3 regions of the Afipia sp. DC4300-2b1 genome follow, and region 3 is predicted to be linked to each of the others. Evidence: predicted binding sites of a transcription regulator. Region 3 holds the regulator's gene; each other region holds the start of a gene.
The links. Region 3 encodes LexA, which represses DNA repair genes until DNA is damaged. Its sites were predicted from a motif close to TGTTCNNNNTGTGTTCNG; they were not measured.

Region 1: the regulator LexA is predicted to act here: its motif matches at 5,651-5,668, upstream of ACP7AL_RS18655 (putative DNA modification/repair radical SAM protein).
Region 2: the regulator LexA is predicted to act here: its motif matches at 1,483-1,500, upstream of ACP7AL_RS13625 (PA0069 family radical SAM protein).

What each region holds. Positions count from the first base shown of each region.
Region 1 is NZ_JAFCSX010000004.1:462,100-468,691, forward strand. Features, by position in the region: gene ACP7AL_RS18635 (GMC family oxidoreductase) at 1-821, opposite strand, end outside; gene ACP7AL_RS18640 (M20 aminoacylase family protein) at 990-2,165, shown strand; gene ACP7AL_RS18645 (ferritin-like domain-containing protein) at 2,340-2,855, shown strand; gene ACP7AL_RS18650 (UdgX family uracil-DNA binding protein) at 2,893-4,344, opposite strand; gene ACP7AL_RS18655 (putative DNA modification/repair radical SAM protein) at 4,346-5,578, opposite strand; gene ACP7AL_RS18660 (ImuA family protein) at 5,731-6,516, shown strand; gene ACP7AL_RS18665 (Y-family DNA polymerase) at 6,407-6,592, shown strand, end outside.
Region 2 is NZ_JAFCSX010000003.1:250,552-257,143, reverse strand. Features, by position in the region: gene ACP7AL_RS13635 (bifunctional helix-turn-helix transcriptional regulator/GNAT family N-acetyltransferase) at 1-634, opposite strand, end outside; gene ACP7AL_RS13630 (glycosyl transferase) at 722-1,294, opposite strand; gene ACP7AL_RS13625 (PA0069 family radical SAM protein) at 1,522-2,682, shown strand; gene ACP7AL_RS13620 (VOC family protein) at 2,702-3,151, shown strand; gene ACP7AL_RS13615 (ribonuclease HII) at 3,204-3,962, shown strand; gene ACP7AL_RS13610 (glycosyltransferase family 39 protein) at 4,036-5,547, shown strand; gene ACP7AL_RS13605 (NCS2 family permease) at 5,560-6,592, shown strand, end outside.
Region 3 is NZ_JAFCSX010000005.1:82,471-89,062, forward strand. Features, by position in the region: gene ACP7AL_RS20000 (ComEC/Rec2 family competence protein) at 1-1,792, shown strand, start outside; gene lexA (transcriptional repressor LexA) at 1,897-2,604, opposite strand; gene glp (gephyrin-like molybdotransferase Glp) at 2,817-4,025, opposite strand; gene moaC (cyclic pyranopterin monophosphate synthase MoaC) at 4,036-4,545, opposite strand; gene trpC (indole-3-glycerol phosphate synthase TrpC) at 4,549-5,370, opposite strand; gene trpD (anthranilate phosphoribosyltransferase) at 5,384-6,397, opposite strand; gene ACP7AL_RS20030 (SurA N-terminal domain-containing protein) at 6,432-6,592, opposite strand, start outside.

The DNA.
Region 1 (6,592 bases), on a different contig from region 3:
TTCGGACCGATGCCGGAACGATGCAACACCTGCGTCGATCCCACAGACCCGGAGCACAGGATCACTTCGCCCCGCGTTCGTGCCTCGATGGTCTCGCCGCCCTGGCGGAAGCGCACGCCGACCGCGCGGCCGTTCTCGACGATCACCCTGTCGACCAGCACGTTGGTCTCCAGGCGCAGGTTTGGCCGCGACAGTGCAGGCTTCAGAAACCCGCGTGCCGATGACCAGCGCCGTCCGCGCTTCTGATTGACGTGGAAGTATCCGATGCCCTCATTGTCACCGGTATTGAAATCGGCCGTCTTGCGGATTCCCATTTCATGGGCAGCGTCCGCGACGGCATCCAGCACTTTCCAGGACAGCCGCGGGGCTTCGATCCGCCAACCACCGCCGACGCCGTGATGTTCGCTCTCGCCGAGGAAATGATCTTCGAGTTTCTTGAAAGCCGGGAACACATCGTCCCAGCCCCAGCCGGTCAAGCCGAGCTGTCGCCAGTGATCGTAATCGGCGGCTTGTCCGCGCATGGAAATCATGGCGTTGATCGCAGACGATCCGCCGATCACCTTGCCGCGCGGATAGGCCAGTGCACGGCCATTGAGACCGGCTTCCGGCTCGGTCTTGAACATCCAGTCGGAGCGGGGATTGCCGATGGCGAACAGGTAGCCGACCGGGATGTGAAACCAGATCCAGTTGTCTCTGCCGCCGGCTTCCAGGACTAGAACGCGCTTGCGGGGATCAGCCGAGAGGCGGTTGGCGACGATGCATCCGGCGGTGCCGGCGCCGACGACGATATAGTCGAAATCCCCCTCCAGACGTTTCGCCATTCCCGATCCTGCGTTTCTCTGGTCAAATTGTTGAAGACTTTTCTTCTTATGGCCCCGGCCGGGGTTCGCTGTACAGTATGGTTCCGCGCAAGTCCCGTTTGCGCGGATATTGGGTCTACTGCGGGCCCATGCTAGCCTTTGCCGTCTTGATCCTGTGAGGTTACCGCCGTGCCCATCCTCAACCGCGTCGCCGATCTGCAACCCGAAATTATGGGCTGGCGTCGCAATCTCCATGCCCATCCAGAGCTGATGTACGATGTGCACCGCACTGCGGCCTTCGTTGCCGACCGTTTGCGCGAATTCGGTTGCGATGAGGTCGCGACCGGCCTTGGACGCACCGGCGTGGTCGGCGTCATCAAGGGGCGAAAGCCGGTCAATGGCGGTGATCTGAAAGCGATCGGGCTGCGGGCCGACATGGACGCGCTGCCGATCGAGGAAGAAACCGGCGTCGCCTATCGCTCGACCGTGCCGGGCAAGATGCACGCCTGCGGGCACGATGGTCATACCGCGATGCTGCTCGGCGCGGCGCGCTATCTCGCCGAGACGCGGAATTTCGCCGGCGATGCCGTGATGATCTTCCAGCCGGCGGAGGAGGGCGGTGCGGGCGCCGAGGCGATGATCAAGGACGGTCTGATGGACCGTTTCAAGATCGAGCAGGTCTACGGCATGCATAACTCGCCGGGCATGCCGATCGGCACGTTTGCCACGCGCGTTGGACCTGCGATGGCCGCGACCGATCACATCAACATTCACATCGAAGGTCTGGGCGGACATGCCGCGCGACCGCACAAGAGCATCGACTCGGTGCTGGTCGGCGCCCAGCTCATTACGGCCCTGCAGTCGATCGTCTCCCGCAGCGTCGATCCGCTGGATGCCGCAGTGATTTCGATCTGCGAGTTCCACGCCGGGAACGCCCGCAACGTCATCCCGCAGACCGCGGAACTGTTCGGCACTGCGCGGACGCTAACTCCCGAGGTGCGCGATTTGATCGAACAGCGGGTAGGGGAAGTTGTGAACGGGGTGGCGCAGCTCTCGGGCGCGAAGATCACGCTGGATTACGAGCGCAGTTACCCGGTGCTGGTCAATCATCCCGCCGAAACGGGTATTGCCGCCCGTGTTGCGGCCGACGTCGCAGGCGAGGGCAACGTCAGTTCCGAGATACCGCCGGTGATGGGCGCGGAAGACTTCGCCTATATGCTGGAAGCGCGTCCGGGCGCGTTCATCTTTATCGGAAATGGCGACAGCGCGGGGCTGCATCATCCTGCCTACAATTTTAACGACGACGCCATCGTCTATGGCTCGTCCTACTGGATCAAGCTGGTCGAAAGCCAGCTCGCAGGCTGACGACGAGTCGCTACCGGGTGCATCCTGTTCGGAACCATGATCATCACATCGCGTTGAGAGGCGGGAACGATCCCGTCAAACATGCGGAGTGGGACAATGGCAGCGAGGAAATCGGCGAAGAAGTCAGCCAAAAAGTCGGTCAGGAAATCAGCGAAGAAATCCGCACCGAAGCGGATGGCCGCAAAGCGAGCTGTGCCGAACGATAAGGATCTCAACGATCTCTTTCATGACACGCTCAAGGACATCTACTTCGCGGAGAAGCAGATTTTAAAGGCATTGCCGAAGATGGCCAAGGCAGCTCAGTCGGCAGACCTGAGCGCCGCATTCAAGAAACATCATGGCGAAACCGAAGGTCAGGTCGATCGCCTCGAGCAGGTTTTCAAGCTGATCGACAAGCCCGCGAAGGCCAAAACCTGTGATGCGATCATGGGAATCCTCGACGAGGGCAAGGAGATCATGGACGAATACAAAGGCACCGAAGCGCTTGATGCCGGATTGCTGGCTGCCGCACAGGCAGTGGAACATTATGAAATGTCGCGTTACGGCACGCTCAAGGCCTGGGCCATCCAGCTTGGCATGAACGAAGCTGTAAAATTGCTCGATGAAACGCTCCAGCAGGAACGCAAGACTGACAAAGATCTCACGGCACTTGCTGAAGGTGCTGTGAATTCCGAAGCGCTTGCTGCGTGATCTATTTGCCCCTCTCTCCGCTTGCGGGGAGAGGGGCTTACGCCGCCTTCAGCTTGTGCAGGAACGAGGCTGCAAGTTTCAGGTCTTTCACGAAGTTGGCATACTCGCGCGCTTTGGCGTCTTCGTCCGGCAGCCGCAGCAGATAGGACGGGTGAACTGTGACCAGCGCCTTGGTCTCGGGTCCGGCTTCATCGAGATCGATCAGGTGGCCGCGGTTCTTGCCGATCGGCGTGATCTTGCCGAATACGGTTTGCGCCGCCGTTGCGCCCATCGCGACCACCAGGGCAGGTTTGATCGATGCGAGTTCGCGCTCGTACCATGGCCGGCAGGCTTTGATTTCGGGTGTATTCGGTTTCTGATGCAGGCGGATTTTTCCGCGCGGCACGAATTTGAAATGTTTCACCGCGTTAGTGACATACACCTTGTCCCTGTCGAGTCCGGCTTCCTCCAGTGCGCGGTTGAGCACCTGCCCGGCGGGGCCGACGAACGGCTTGCCGGCGAGGTCTTCTTTGTCGCCGGGTTGTTCGCCGACCAGCATGATCGGCGCGTGGTTTGGGCCTTCGCCAAACACAGTTTGGGTCGCATCCTTCCAAAGATGACAGGAGCGGCAATCGGCGGCCTCGGCGCTGATTGTAGCGAGGCTGCCGGGCTTTGTATGGACCGATGGTGATTTCATCGGTTTATCCCTCCGTTGCTGCGATGCGCGCGGCACTGAAGCCTCGCTGTCGATCATGGCCTGCGTCATGAGTCCGGCTTTTGCAATTAGCGGATCAATCAGCGCGGCCTCGGGAAGGTTCCGCCAGTATTTCTTGGGCATTTCCGCTTTCATGGCTTTGATCTTGAGCCGTGCGGGATTGAAGATGTTTGCGTAGTAGGTGCGCCAGATGTCTTCGAGCGGATCACTGGAGGGCGCGTCTGATTTCACCGCGCCAGGTGTGAAGATCGTCTTGCACCCGTCCCAGTGCGCGCAGCGATCCGGCGTGAGAATCGACCACGCCATATCGGCGAAACGGCGCTCGAAGAATGGTGCAGCCAGTTCCACGATATGATGGTCGGGCTCGAACCATGCGACGAAGCGAAAATCGTTGCCACGGCCGAATTCGCGAAACCGGACGAAGGCATGCATCTTGTGCTCGTCGCGGCGAACCTCTTTTGCGAGGGACTGCACCCGGGCAACATCGGCATCGGTTGCCGCATCCATCAGGCGCGGGTGTGTCCGCAATCGCCAAAGCAGGCGATACAGTAATGCAAAGCGTTCCGGATTGCGATTGAGGATCGCGGTTTTTGCGAGTTGCAGGAAAGCAGCGGGCACGTTGAATGACTGTTCCGTATCGAAGGCGGGAATAGCGGAAGGCGTGAACAGGCCCGCGTCTCCCCCTGCCACGGTCCATGTCACATCGTTCGGCGCGATGCCGTTCGATGCGAGGGCCCGCGCAGCATTACGCCACCCGTTGAAGTCCGTTTCGTTGTCGAGGCTGATGACGTGCAATTTAAAATCCGAATCCCATTTGCGTTGCCGGCGGACGGAACAACTGCAGCAGACGGTTGCTGTCGAGGAGTTGCGCTGGTGGCTTGTGGTCAGGAAGAACGATAAAGGGCAGCACCTTGTTCCGAGGAACGCGCAGGCGTGCGAGATCGGCGCTGCACAGGTTGGTGACGCGGCGCGCGGAAATAATGCGATCAACGGTTTTCACGCCGAAGCCGGGAACGCGCAGCAAATCCTCGCGGCTGGCGCGATTGACATCGAGCGGAAAGCGTTCGCGATGGCGTAAAGCCCACGCCAGTTTCGGATCGATGTCGAGAGGCAGCATACCGCCTTCGAGCGGATCGGTGATCTCGCCGAGATCGAACCCGTAAACCCGCAGCAGCCAGTCGGCCTGATACAGCCGATGCTCGCGTATCAGCGGCGGCGCCTGCAAGGGAAGGCTGCGGCTGGCATCGGGAATTGGACTGAATGCCGAATAATAGACGCGCTTGAGTTTATAGGAGCCGTAGAGATTGGCGCTGGCTTCCAGAATGGTTTGATCGTTCGAGGTATCAGCGCCCACGATCATCTGTGTGCTTTGACCAGCGGGTGCGAAGCGCGGCGCTCGTTTGTCCTTCTTTGTTTCTTGCGCTTCATCGAGCCTGAGCCGGAGCCGGCCCATGGTTCGCCGGATGGCGCGGACGTCTTTTTCCGGCGCGAGTTTCGAGAGACTGCTCTCCGTCGGCACTTCGATGTTGATGCTGAGGCGGTCGGCATATTTCCCGGCCTCGGCGATCAGGGCGTCATCGGCTTCAGGGATTGTCTTCAGGTGGATGTAGCCGCGGAAATGATGATCTTCGCGCAGGCTGCGCGCGACGCGGACCACCTGCTCCATGGTGTAGTTCGGACTGCGAATGATGCCTGAGGAGAGAAACAGTCCTTCGATATAATTGCGCCGGTAGAAATCGAGTGTCAGCTTGACGGCTTCCTCCACGGTGAAGCGCGCGCGCTGAACATTCGAGGACGCGCGGTTGATGCAATAGAGGCAATCGTAGTTGCAGGCGTTGGTCAGCAGGATTTTCAGCAGCGAAATGCAGCGGCCATCCGGCGCATAGGAATGGCAGATGCCCATACCAGCATCGGTCGAGCCCATGCCCTTGCCGTTGCGGCTGTCGCGCGTTTCCGTCCCGCTGGAAGCGCAGGAAGCATCGTATTTGGCAGCATCCGCCAGGATTTCGAGTTTGCGCTGAACGTCCATGGATCGAATCTCATTGTTTTCGTTAAAGAAAGAGGCCGTCCCAAAGTCCGGTTGACTCTCCGTTCGCTCTTAGCGAACATATCATGAACAAATAAGTCCGTCATTCGTTCAATCGACCACAGATAACGGACCAGAATTTCCAGGAGCGGCCCATGACCGGCGCGCGCATGACCACGCTTGCGTCCTTGCGAGGGACCATCGGCCGCCTTGAGGGTGAAGCCGGTGGGCTTGCGCGCGTGGCGCTCGGACACGCGGATGCCGACGCTGTGTTGCAGGGCGGACTGGTGCGCGGCGCGCTGCATGAGGTGTTCGCCGAGGGCGGCCGTCATGGTGCGGCAGCGACGGGCTTTATTGCGGGGCTGGCACATCGCCTCGCGGGGCAGCGGCCGCTGGTGTGGGTGCGGCAGGATTTTGCGGAACTTGAATCCGGTGCGCTCTCGATGAGCGGCCTCAATGAACTCGGGCTTGATCCGCGTCTCCTGGTGACGGTCCGGGCAACGGATGCCGAGACGGCGCTGCGTGCCGCAGCCGACGCGATCGCCTGCGATGCGCTGGGTGCCGTGGTGCTGGATGTCTGGGGCGAAGTGCGGGCACTCGATCTGGTCGCAAGCCGCAGGCTGACGCTGGCCGCGCGCGCGTCGAATGTCACGTGCCTGATGTTGCGTACGGCCGCCACGCCGTCCGCCAGCACGGCGGAGACGCGGTGGGTGGTGCGTCCCGCGCCTTCACTTTCCGAAACCGAGGCGTGGGGCGCGCCGATGCTTGACGCACGCCTCATTCGCAACCGTCACGGCCAGACCGGACAATGGATCATGGAGTGGAAATGTGATGAGGGCCTCTTCCGTGAAGGCACGGCGCATTCTCAGCCTGTGGCTGCCGCGCCTGCCGACAGATCGCTTGAAGCGTCAGTTGTCGGGACAAGACGCCGCGCCGGATGATGCGCGTCCGTGTGTGGTCGTCGGAAAACTGAACAATGAGCTGCAAATTTCCGCGCTGAACGACGCCGCTGCCGAT
Region 2 (6,592 bases), on a different contig from region 3:
CGGCGATCCAGCAGCGCTCGCGGACGGGATCGAAATTTTTCAGGAACTGCGCGGCGATTTCCGCGCAGAGGCCCTCGAACGAAATGTCCCAGTTGTATTCGCGGGCGTAGAGGGCGCCGTGCTGCTGCACGACCCAGCCCATGTCGCCGGGCCGGTGGGTGCGAAGCGTCACCTCGGGTCGCGTGGCTGTATTATCCAGCAACCGCTCGATCGTTGTCATCGCGGCGACAAGGCGCTGCCCGCCGCCCGCCGGCAATGCCGCGATCATCTTGCTGACTTCATCATGGGACGCGCGTTCGAGGCGGGAGAACGCCTGCTTGCCTTTGGCGGTGAGCGCCAGCTCGAATTGCCTGCGGTCGGCGGGGACCGGCTTGCGCGTGATCAGTCCCTGTTCTGTAAAAGCCTGAACGATGCGGCTGAGATAACCGGCGTCGAGGCCGAGTTCGGCGCCGATCTCCTTGGCGAGGGCGCCACCGCGATGCGCCAGTTCGAACAGCACGCGGGCCTCGGTCAGGGTGAACGGGCTTTCCAGCAGATGCTGTTCGAGCACGCCGATCTTGCGGGTGTAGAAGCGGTTGAACCGCCGGACCGCGGCGATCCGGTCGTCATTCCCGCCATCATGAAGGGTGTCCATCGGCCAACATGCCTCGTCCTGGTATGACGGGCATTCTGGCATGATTGTTGACGGGGTCAACTAATAAGTTGACGGAGTCAAATATTATCAGGCGGCGACGAAAATCCGGGTCCGCAGCACGGCGCGGCCGGTGCGGCCGAGCTTCGAGATCAGTTTGGCCTCGGCCCGGCGCGCGGCAGGGGCATAGCCGCCGACCCGCTCATAATGATCGCGGGAAATCAGCAGACCCTGATCGGTGGACGGGCCGGCAATGAAGCGCGCGAGCGATTTCACCCCGTCACGCACCGTGGCGTCCTCATAGGGTGGGCGCGCATAGCGGAAGATGCCGGCCCGCTGACGGCCGCTCAGGGACACGCTCTGAATGAACTGCGAGGTTTCGTCGATCCAGCCGGAATCCAGCACGGCGCCCGGAAGCAGGAACAGCAGCCAGGGAGACCGGCTTTGCTCGGCGCCCGCCGCGAGCGCCGCAGCGCGCGAGCCCTCGAACTTCAGGAAATTGCATCCGGCAACATCGGCCACCCGCTCGATGGTGTCGGTCTGCGAGCGATCGACCAGCACCACGTCCCTGATGATGCCGGCCGCGGCGCCCGGCACCAGGGCCGCGAGGGTGGCAACAACAGGTTGCTCGACGCCTTCGGTGGGAATGACAACGCTGATCATGACTTGGTGAAATACGTGATCGCCGGACGACAGATGCGGCATCGTTATCATCTTGTCACACTCAGAACAGCCCGTCCGGTGCAGCTTTTTGCGGCATTCATTAACGGCTGCGATCCGGGAACGAGCCCTCGCGAAGCGGCACACCGGAGGGCGGCCTCCGGAAAAGAATCTGTGCGGGGCGATATTGAAGTTCTTGTTTTGTTCTAATGTGATGCTATGTTCTCGCCATGAGCCATGCATCCCATGCCCTCAAACACCCGCCGGTGACGCCCCCCTCTGATCCGGCGGGTGGTTCTTCTCCCTTTGCCGAGATCGAAGTGGCGATCGACAGCCAGCGGCGCAGGGGCCGCGGCGCGCAGTCCAACGTCAGCGGGCGCTATGAGGCGGAAGCGCGCGTCACCTTCGACGACGGCTGGCAGAGCCTCGAAGACCTGCCGCCTTTCAAAACCATGGTCGCGGTCGATACTGCGCGCAAGGTCATCACCCGCAACGACTCGCCGGACATCGGCTTCGACCGCTCGATCAACCCGTACCGGGGATGCGAGCACGGCTGCGTTTATTGCTTCGCACGTCCGACCCACGCCTATCTCGGATTGTCGCCGGGGCTCGATTTCGAGTCCAAATTGTTCGCCAAGCCCGACGCCCCGGAACTGCTCCAAAAGGAACTGTCCGCGCCGGGCTACGAGCCGCGCATGATCGCGATCGGAACCAATACCGATCCGTATCAGCCGATCGAGCGCGAGCACAAAATCATGCGCGGTATTCTCGAGGTGCTGGAACGCACCGGGCATCCGGTCGGCATTGTCACGAAATCCGCGCTGGTGACGCGCGACATCGATATTCTGGCACGGATGGCGAAACGAAATCTCGCCAAGGTTGCGATCTCGGTGACGACGCTGGATCCGAAACTCGCGCGCACCATGGAGCCGCGCGCGGCGACGCCGCCGAAGCGGCTGGAGGCGCTGCGCCAACTATCGGAAGCCGGCATTCCGACCACGGTGATGGTCGCGCCCGTCATACCGGCGCTGAACGATTCCGAGATGGAGCGCATTCTGGACGCAGCAGCGCACGCCGGCGTGAAGGAAGCGAGCTACGTTTTGCTGCGGCTGCCGCTCGAAGTGCGCGATTTGTTCCGCGAGTGGCTGATGGCGAATTATCCGGATCGCTATCGCCATGTCTTCACCCTGATCCGCGACATGCGTGACGGCCGCGACTACGACTCGCAATGGGGGACCCGTATGAAGGGCACCGGGCCGATGGCCTGGATGATCGGGCGGCGGTTTGAGATCGCCTGCGAGAAACTCGGCCTCAACAAGCGGCGCTCCAAGCTGACGACCGCGCACTTCGCGCGGCCCAAGCCCGCAAACGAGCAACTGGATCTGTTCTGACTGCAAAGGGCGCTGTGTGATGAGTCTCCCCAAACCGGTTGCGCGATTAACCGTCGTGACGCTCGGCGTTAGCGACATGCGCCGGAGCATCGCGTTTTACGAGTCTCTGGGCTTTGAGCGAAAGCTGCGCGTGACAGGCGAAGAAGTCGCGTTTTTCGACACCGGTGCGACGGTTTTGGCGCTGTATTCATGGGACAAGCTGGCGCTGGATGCCGGTCTGCCGGCGCAGCCGCAGCCTGCAGGCTTTCGGGGAATCACCCTGGCGTGGAACTGCCGCAGCGAGAGCGAAGTCGATGACGTGCTGGCGTTCGCTGTCGCTCAAGGCGCGCGGCTGCAAAAGGGCGCGCATCGCACCGGTTATGGCGGGTATTCGGGATATTTCACCGATCCCGACGGCCATCCGTGGGAAGTTGTCATTGCCGCCGGCATTGAGGTCGGGGATGACAGGCGTGTTCATCTGCCGGAATAATAGTGGGGATTAGCGGTTGCGCGTTCTACCTTAAGAACGCAAGCATAGCCGCATGAGTCGAACAAAGCCCTCCGCAGTTCCAGTTGCTGCAAGGAAAGCAAAGCGAACCGGTGTCATTGCCGTTACGCCGCCGAGCTTTCGCCGTGAGCGCGCGCTGATAAAGCGCGGCGTCTGGCCGGTGGCGGGTTGCGACGAGGCGGGGCGGGGACCGCTGGCCGGTCCGGTGGTGGCCGCCGCCGTGATTCTCGATCCGAAGCGAATTCCGAAGGGCATCGACGATTCCAAGCGCCTGACGCGGGAGCGCCGCGAGGAACTGTTCGAGGAAATCTGCGCGACCGCGCTGGTGTCGGTGGCGATCGCGCCGCCGTCGCGGATCGATCGCGACAATATCCTGCGTGCGTCATTGTGGGCGCTGGCGCGCGCAGTGCGTGCGCTGCCCGAGGCGCCGAAACATGTCTTTGTCGATGGCCGCGACCGGCTGGCTGTATCCTGCGACTGCGACGCGGTGATCGGCGGCGACGGCATTGTGATGTCGATCGCTGCCGCCTCCATTGTCGCCAAGGTCTCGCGGGACCGGCTGATGTGCCGGCTGGCGCAGGATCATCCCGGCTACGGCTTCGAGCAGCACATGGGGTACGCCGTTCCGGCCCATCTCGAAGCGCTCGACCGGCTCGGGCCGACGGTCCATCACCGCCGCTTTTTCGCGCCTGTCGCGGCGTCGCGCCGCAAGCACTTTGGGGAAGACGATATCCCGGCGCCCGCGCAAATCGAGATGCTCATATCGTCCGACGAGGCCATCGCGGCGCTCTGAGCGGTTCGGTTGCCTGATCGCTTCGTGCACTCTATCAGTGACGGGTTCCTCGCGAGGCCGGTTCAAACTTTTTATGCGCTTCACATCCCTGATCGTTGAACTGGTCCGCGCGCGGCCCCGCCTGATCTTCTGGCTTGTGGTGCTGGCGCAGGCGGCGCTGTGGCTGTTCCTGCCGTGGCTGCTGTATGGAAGCCCGCCGGGCGAGGTGGCGACGGTGCTGGCGTTCGGCCGGGAGTATCAGGTCGGCACCCATCTCGGTCCGCCCGCGGCGTTCTGGCTTGCCGATGTCGCATTCCGCCTGTCCGGCAATCACATCTTCGGCGTCTATCTGCTGTCGCAGCTTTGTTTCATCGTGACGTTCTGGGCGCTGTTCGCGCTCGGCCGCGCCATTGTCGGCGCGCAGCAGGCGGTCCTCGCGGTGCTGCTGACGGCGACCATCACCGCTTTCGCCTTTCCCGGCGCCGAGTTCGGCCCGCTGATCCTGGCCCGGCCGCTCTGGGCGCTGACGCTGCTCCATACCTGGCAGATCGTCGGGCAGGGGCGGCGCAGGGCGTGGTTCATGCTGCCGGTCGAGATCGGTTTGCTGATCCTGACCACCTCGGCGGCGCTGCCGCTGCTGGTACTGCTGGCCGTCTTTGTGCTGGCGACGCAGAAGGGCAGGCGTGCGCTGCTCTCGACCGATCCGCTTTATGCGGCCGTCGTGGTGTTCGTGGTGGTGCTGCCATATCTGGTGTGGGTGCTGCGCGCGGACGTGACGGTGTTGCCGTCATTGCCGGCGGTGGCGCAGTTGCAGGACCGGCTGCTCGGATGGGCCGGACTGCTGGCCGGACTGCTGTTCGCGCTCTCCGGTGTGGCACTGCTGCTGATCGCCAATTCGCGCTACTTCGTCCGCAAGGCGGACGATCCGCCGCTGATCTTCCGTCCGCCGCTCGATCCCTTCGCGCGGCTTTATGTATATGTGTTCGCGCTCGTCCCGCCCTTCGCGCTCAGTTTCATCGCCGCGCTGTTCGACCGGGATCAGATCATCGGCGGCGACGGCATCGCGCTGCTGCTGACCGGCCTCGCCATCGTCGTCGCCGCCAGCGACCTGATCGCGCTGCGGCGGCAACAGCTCCTGCGCTCGGTCTGGCTGGTCATCATGGCGGCGCCTGTTGCCGCAATCCTCGGCATCACTTTTATTTTGCCCTGGATCGGAAGCGCCGAGGTCAAGACCTCGCTGCCGGCCAGCGAGATCGGACGTTTCTTTGGCGAGAGTTTTGAGCGGCGCACCGGCCGTCCGCTTGCTGCGGTGGCGGGCGATCCGCAGATCGCGACGCTGATCGGCTTCGCCGCAGCATCGCGCCCGCATGTGATGCTCGATGCAACGCCGCAGCTGACGCCATGGATGACGCCGGCGCGCTTCAACGAGAGCGGCGGCGTGGTGGTCTGGCGCGCCGCCGATACCGCGGGCACGCCGCCCGACGACATCCAGAAACGTTTTCCCGGTCTCGTGCCGGAAGTGCCGCGCGCCTTCGAGCGCACGGTCAGAGGCCGTCAGCCGCTGCTGCGGATCGGCTGGGCCATTGTGCGGCCGCGGCCGCGATAACAGCGAGGCGAGATGAGCGAACCGTCGCAGACGTCACTGGAAGCAATCGTCGATCGCCGGTTCGGCCTCACCCAAAACGGCACGAACGTCCGCACCGAGTTCGTCGCGGGGTTCACGACATTCCTGACCATGGTCTACATCGTGTTCGTCAATCCGGTGATCCTCGCGAACGCCGGCATGGATAAGGGCGCGGTGTTCGTCGCGACCTGTCTGGCGGCAGCGGTCTCCACGTTCGCGATGGCGTTTCTGGCGAATTACCCGATCGCGCTTGCGCCCGGCATGGGGCTCAACGCGTTCTTCGCGTTCACCGTGGTGCTCGGCTACAAGTACACGTGGCAGCAGGCGCTGGCCGCGGTGTTCTGCTCGGGCGTGATCTTCCTTGTGCTGACGTTTTTTCGCCTGCGGGAATATGTCATCGACGCCATCCCGCGAAACCTGAAATTCGCGATCTCCGCCGGTGTCGGACTGTTCCTCGCGATCATCGCGCTTGAGCAGGCCAAGATCATTATCGCCAGTCCCGCGACGCTCGTCACTGCGGGACCGCTCGGCATCGCCCATCCCGCGCCGGTGCTGTGCCTTTTGGGTTTTGCGTTGATCGTGGCGATGAATGCGCGGGGCATCGCCAGCGGCACATTGATCGGCATTCTTGCGGTATCGTTGCTCGGGTTGCCGCTGGGATTGACCAGCTTCAACGGCGTGGTGTCGCTGCCGCCGTCACTTTCGCCGACATTGCTGCAACTCGATTTCTCGCGCGCCACCGAACTGACGTTCCTGATCGTGGTGTTCAGCTTTCTGTTCATCGACGTGTTCGACAATGCCGGAACGCTGATCGGCGTGACGCATCGGGCTGGTCTTCTCGACAAGGACGGCAACCTGCCGCGCATGAAGCAGGCGCTGATGGCGGACAGCTTCGCTGCGATGTTCGGCGCGCTGATCGGCACCTCGACCACCACGAGCTACATCGAAAGCGCATCCGGTGTTGCCGCCGGCGGGCGCACCGGGCTGACGGCGGTGTTCGTCGCGCTGTTCTTCCTGCTGGCGCTTT
Region 3 (6,592 bases):
GATGGAGTCGCCGCGCGGTGTTATGAAGCTGGAGCGCGTGCGGCTGTCGGTGAAGAAGGGGACAGCGCCCGCCGTCGGCAGCTTTGTCGAACTGAACGCGCGATTGCTCCCACCGCTCTCGCCGCTGCGTCCGGGGAGTTACGACTTCGGCCGCGACATGTACTTTCAGGGCATCGGCGCGTCGGGCTTTGTCATGGGCGCGATCAGGACGGTTGATGCTCCACGCAGCGGCGGCGCCTATCTGCGCTACGCCGCCACGATGCAGGGGATGCGGGATGCCATCGACGCGCGCATTCGCAGTGTCGTCTCCGGCGATAACCGCGCCATCGCCACGGCGCTGCTCACCGGCCGGCGCGATGCGATTTCCGCGCCGGTCAACGACGCGATGTTCATTTCAGGACTGGGCCATGTGCTGTCGATTTCCGGCTATCACATGGCGGTGGTGGCGGGCGTGGTGTTCTTCGCCGTGCGCGCGCTGCTCGCGCTGTTTCCCGCGCTCACCGTGACATTTCCGATCAAGAAATGGTCCGCCGCCGCAGCGCTGATCGCCGCCGCTTTCTATCTGCTGCTGTCGGGGGCTGAGGTCGCCACGCAGCGTTCGTTCTTCATGACGGCGGTGGTGCTGATCGCGGTGATGGTCGACCGGCGCGCGATCACGTTCCGCACGCTCGCCGTGGCGGCGATGATCGTGCTCGCGATCGCGCCGGAGGCGCTGGTACACCCAAGTTTCCAGATGTCGTTCGCGGCGACGCTTGGCCTCGTGGCGCTGATCCAGATCGGCATGCCGAACCTGTTTGCCTCGCCCGACAATTCGCAGGTGGCGCGCGCGGCGCTCTGGGGTGGACGCGAAATCACCATGCTGGCGCTCGCGTCGCTGGTGGCCGGGTTCGCGACCATGCCCTACGCGGCGTTTCATTTTCATCGCGTGACGCCTTACGGCGTGCTGGCCAATCTCGCGGCGATGCCGGTGGTCTCGATACTGGTGATGCCCGCAGGGCTGCTCGGGCTGCTTGCGATGCCGTTCGGCTTCGACGGCGTGTTCTGGCGGCTGATGGATGTCGGCATCGGATGGATGGTGGCGGTGTCGCAATGGGTGGCGGCGCTTCCCGGCGCGATCGGCCAGATCGCGTCATTCGGCGCCGGGGCGCTGGCCTTGATGAGCGCAGGCATTATTGCGCTCGGTTTGTTGCGGACGCCATTGCGATGGACGGGAGCAGGGCTCATCGCACTGGCAACAATCTGGGCGCTGACCACGCCGCAGCCGGACATCCTTGTTGCGGGAGACGGCACCTCGGTCGCGGTGCGCGGGAAGGACGGCAGGCTGCGCCTGATGCGCACCGGAAAGGATGCTTTCCTGTCACGCGAATGGCTCGCAGCCGACGCCGACATGCGCAAGGCAACCGACGCGTCGCTGACCGATGGCGTTTCGTGCGACCCATCTGGATGCGTGGTGCAGGCGGCGGACGGCTCGACCGTCGCGCTGACGCTGAAACCCGATGCGTTCGCGGATGATTGCGTACGCGCAGCGGTCATCGTGACACTGCGTCAGTCGCCCGCCGATTGTGCGGCCATGGTGCTGGATAAGGAGATGCTGCGCAGGCGCGGCACACTCGCCCTGCGCAAAACCGCAGACGGCTACGCGATCACGGCCAACAAGCCGCGCGGCGTCGACCGTCCGTGGTCACCGGCAAATGCCGATGATGACATCGAAACACCCGCTGTACGGTCAAGCCGTCCCGCGCAGCCTGTCGATGCGACGCCGGCAGAGAGCGATCTCCAGCCGGACGATTGATCCAGCCATCATTCCGGACAGGCCAGCAAATTCAACGGGCAAGTTTCTGGATTCCGGGTTCGCTCGCAAAAGCTCGCGCCCTGGAATGAAGGAACCCGAAAGTCTCAGTACTTGCGGACAAGCCCGATCAGCTTGCCCTGAATCCGCACGCGGTTGGGCGGCAGGATGCGAACTTCATAAGCTGCGTTGGCCGGCTCCAGCGCGATGGACGCGCCGCGGCGGCGGAAGCGCTTCAGGGTGGCTTCTTCCTCGTCGATCAGCGCCACCACGATGTCGCCGGTGTCGGCGGTCTCGTTGCGCTGGATCAGCACGGTGTCGCCGTCGAGAATGCCGGCTTCCATCATGGAATCGCCGCGCACTTCGAGAGCGTAGTGTTCGCCGGAGCCGAGCATGTCGGGCGGCACGCTGATGGTGTGGCTGCGGGTCTGCAACGCCTCGATCGGCGTACCGGCTGCGATCCGGCCCATGACCGGCACGGCAACCGGGAAGCTGGCATCCTCATCAGGACCGAGGGACGGAGCCGACCGGACCTTGCCGAGGTTGCCCTCGATGACGCTTGGCGTGAAGCCGCGGCGGGCGCCGCCGGGGCTGGCACTCGTTTCGGGAAGCTTGATGACCTCGATGGCGCGGGCCCGGTTGGCGAGCCTGCGGATGAAGCCGCGCTCCTCAAGGGCGGTAATGAGCCGGTGGATGCCGGACTTGGACCGCAGGTCCAGCGCGTCCTTCATTTCGTCGAAGGAGGGCGGAACACCAGCTTCCTTGAGCCGCTCGTTGATGAAGCGCAGAAGCTCGTATTGTTTGCGTGTCAGCATCTGAATTGGTCCCCGATCCCAAGGATCTCAAGAATTCCCGCGTTCTGATCCGAAGCCGCGCCTCTCTGGATCCCCACCGAGAACAAATGGAAAGGGACACTCAGGAGTAGCGAGTCACTCGAAACAAATCATGAACGAACACTATCTGTTCCATATGTGTTCCGCAACCCCTTAATTTCACGTCAACGACGGGGCCCGTGTGATCGGGATTGTCAGTCCGGCAGCCGCAGGATCGTGCAGGGCGAGCCGGCGGGGGCCGCGGGCGCGAATGGCGGACGGACGATCAGTGCATTCGCTTCGACCAGTTTTGCCACCAGCGAACTGTCCTGCGCGCCCACCGACGTGGCGACGGGTACACCGTCGCTGCCGGCTGTGACGCGCGCCCGCAGGTAGTCCTGCCGCTTGTCGTTGGCGGGCAGCTCGCGCCCAAGCCTGGCTTGCTCGAGTGGATGATCGATCGTGGTTCGCCCGGAGAGCGAACGGATCAGCGGCACCAGAAACAGGAAAGCGCAGACGTAGGACGACACGGGGTTCCCGGGCAGGCCGAGCACGCGCATCGCCCCGAGCCGTCCGTTCATCATCGGCTTGCCGGGCCGCAGCGCGATCTTCCAGAAGGCCATGTCGAAGCCTTCGGTTGTCAGCGCGGCCTGAACCAGATCGTGATCGCCAACCGATGCGCCGCCGGTGGTGACAAGAACGTCTGCTCCAAGATCGCGCGCGCGCCGGATGCCGCCGGAGGTTTCTTCGAGTGTGTCGCGCGCGATGCCGAGTTCGATCACGTCCGCGCCTTCGCTGCGCGCGAGTGCAGCCAGCGCGAAGACATTGCTGTAGACGATCTGACCGGGGCCGGGTGTCGTGCCCGGAGGCACCAGTTCGTCGCCGGTCGCGAGGATCGCCACCTTGGGACGGCGGTGCACCGGCAACCGCGGGTGGTTCATGCCGGCAGCCAGCGCAAGGGCGCGGTCGTTGAGCAGAGAGCCGCGCGGCAGGAGCACGTCGCCCTCGCGGAAATCGATACCGGCGGGGCGGATGTTTTTTCCTGCGGTAATAGCTTCGTTGACGAGGACGAACTCGCCGTCACGCGCGGCGTCTTCCTGAATGACCACCGCGTCCACGCCGCCGGGAACAACGCCGCCGGTAAAGATGCGCGCAGCCTGTCCGGCGCCGATGCTTTGATTGAACGGCCGACCGGCAGCGACTTCGCCGATCACCTTCAGCCGCGCGCCCGGCACGGCATCCGTCGCGCGCACCGCGTATCCATCCATCGCCGACAGCGCGACGGGAGGCTGGGTGCGCAGTGCTGCGATATCGCGAGAGAGCGTGCGATGAAACGCATCTTGGAGCGCAACCGTCTCTTCGGGCAACGCAGTGGCGTCCTTGAGAACGGCGGCATAGGCCTCGGCGACCGGCATCAGCGCCATGGTGCGATCCTCAATAGTCCGCCAGATAGTGGCCGGACTTGCCGCCCTTTTTCTCGACCAGACGGATGGCGTCGATCTGGATTCCGCGCTCCACGGCCTTCACCATGTCGTAGATGGTGAGGCAGGCCACCGACACGGCGGTTAGCGCTTCCATCTCGACGCCGGTCGGGCCTTTCACTTTCACCGTGGCACGCACGCGGCAACCCGGCAGCTTGGTGTCGGGCGTAATGTCGAGCGTGACCTTTGAGAGAGCCAGCGGATGACAGAGCGGAATGAGGTCGGAGGTCCGCTTCGCCGCCATGATGCCCGCGACGCGCGCGGTGCCGAGCACGTCGCCCTTGGCGGCGTTGCCCTTGATAATGAGGTCGAGCGTCTTGCGGGTCATGATGACCTGGCCTTCGGCCACCGCGACGCGCTCGGTATCCGGCTTGGCGGAGACGTCGACCATGCGTGCTTCACCCTTGGCGTCGATATGGGTGAGGGCGGCGACTGCTTTCGTCTTTGATGTCTTTTTTGCCACGGTTCAGCGCGTCCCGGTGGCGCGTTGCGCATCGCTGCGGGCGAGCAGGGTGCGCGTTGCAGCCGTCACATCGGCCTGACGCATCAGGCTCTCGCCGACGAGAAAGGTGTTCATGCCGACGCGCGCAAGACGGGAGAGATCCTCCGGCACAAAGATGCCGCTTTCGCCGACACTGATGCGATCCTTCGGGATCAGCGGAGCGAGTTCTTCACTGGTGGCGAGCGTCGTCTCGAAGGTGCGCAGGTTGCGGTTGTTCACGCCGAGTAGCGGCGACTTCAGCTTCAAGGCGCGGTCGAGTTCCTCGCGGTTATGGACTTCGAGCAGCACGTCCATGCCATGCGCGAATGCGGCATCCTCGATATCTTTCGCCGCAGCATCGTCTAGCGCGGCCATGATAATCAGGATGCAGTCCGCGCCATGTGCCCGCGCTTCCGCCACCTGATAGGTGTCGTACATGAAATCCTTGCGCAACACCGGCAGCGAGACGGCCGCGCGTGCCGCAACCATGAAAGCGAGCGATCCCTGGAACGATGGCGTATCGGTCAGCACCGAGAGGCAAGCCGCGCCGCCCGCCTCGTAAGCTTTGGCAAGAGCAGGCGGATCGAAGTCGGCGCGAATGAGTCCCTTCGACGGCGAGGCCTTCTTGATCTCGGCGATCAGTGCGTAGTCGCCGTTGGCGTGCTTCGCGCGAATGGCTTTGGCAAAGCCGCGCGGCGCGGATGCGGCCTTGGCGCGCGCCTCGACCTCGGCGAGCGGAAGCGCGCGCTTGGCCGCGGCGATTTCCTCGCGCTTGTAGGTTTCGATTTTATCGAGGATGTCCGACAAGGGTATTGGCTCCTCAAGCATTGGAGACGGCGACAAGGCGCTTGAGCCTGTCCGCCGCCGCACCAGTGTCCAGCGCCTTGGCGCCGAGCGCAACGCCTTCCTTTAGGTCCCTGGCCTTGCCGGCGACCACGAGGGCAGCGGCGGCATTCAACAGCGCGACGTTGCGATAGGCGTTCTGTTTGCCTTCCAGAACATCGCGAAGCGCCCTGGCGTTGGCCTCGGCATCGCCACCCTTGAGGTCCGTGCTGGTGGCGCGTGGCAGCCCGCCGTCGTCCGGCGTGACTTCAAATGTGCGGATGTTGCCCTTTTCGAGAGCCGCGACGAAGGTCGGGCCGGTGAGGGTGATCTCGTCGAGGCCGTCGGAGCCATGCACGACCCACACCGATTCCGCGCCGAGATTCTTCAGCACCTGCGCCAGCGGCTCGACCCAGTGCTTGGAAAACACACCGACCATCTGCCGCTTGACGCCCGCGGGATTGGACAGCGGTCCGAGCAGATTGAAGATGGTGCGGGTGGCGAGTTCGACGCGGGTAGGGCCGACGTTCTTCATCGCCGGGTGATGCGTTGGCGCGAACATGAAGCCGATGCCTGCCTCGGCGATGCAGCGGCCTACGCCTTCCGGCGAGATGTTGATGTTAACGCCGAGCGCCGCGAGCGCATCGGCCGCGCCGGACTTTGACGACAGCGCCCGGTTGCCGTGCTTGGCGACGGGGACGCCCGCGCCGGCAAGAATGAACGATGCGCAGGTCGAGACATTGACCGATCCCGAGCCATCGCCGCCGGTGCCGACGATATCGACCGCGTCGGCAGGCGCTTTCACGGTCAGCATCTTGGAGCGCATCGCGGAGACCGCGCCGGTGATTTCGTCGACGGTTTCGCCGCGCACGCGCAGGCCCATCAGGAGGGCGCCCATCTGCGATGGCGTCGCTTCGCCGGACATCATGCGGTCGAACGCCGCCGCTGACTCATCACGCGACAGGGCTGCGCCGGTGGCGACTTTTCCGATAATGGCTTTCAGATCGTCCATGTGACTTCCGCTCAAATGAGCTTTTATTCCAACATCACTGAGCGGCTGCGGCTCCCGTCGCCACGGCAAACGCGTTCTGGTTAATCGTCACGCCAATCTCGGTTTCGAGCTTCGCGATATAGGCGGTGAGCTGCTCTTCCATTTCCGCGCGGCGGAGGCTTTCGGTCAGCTTCTTCACATCCTCGGACGCAAGAT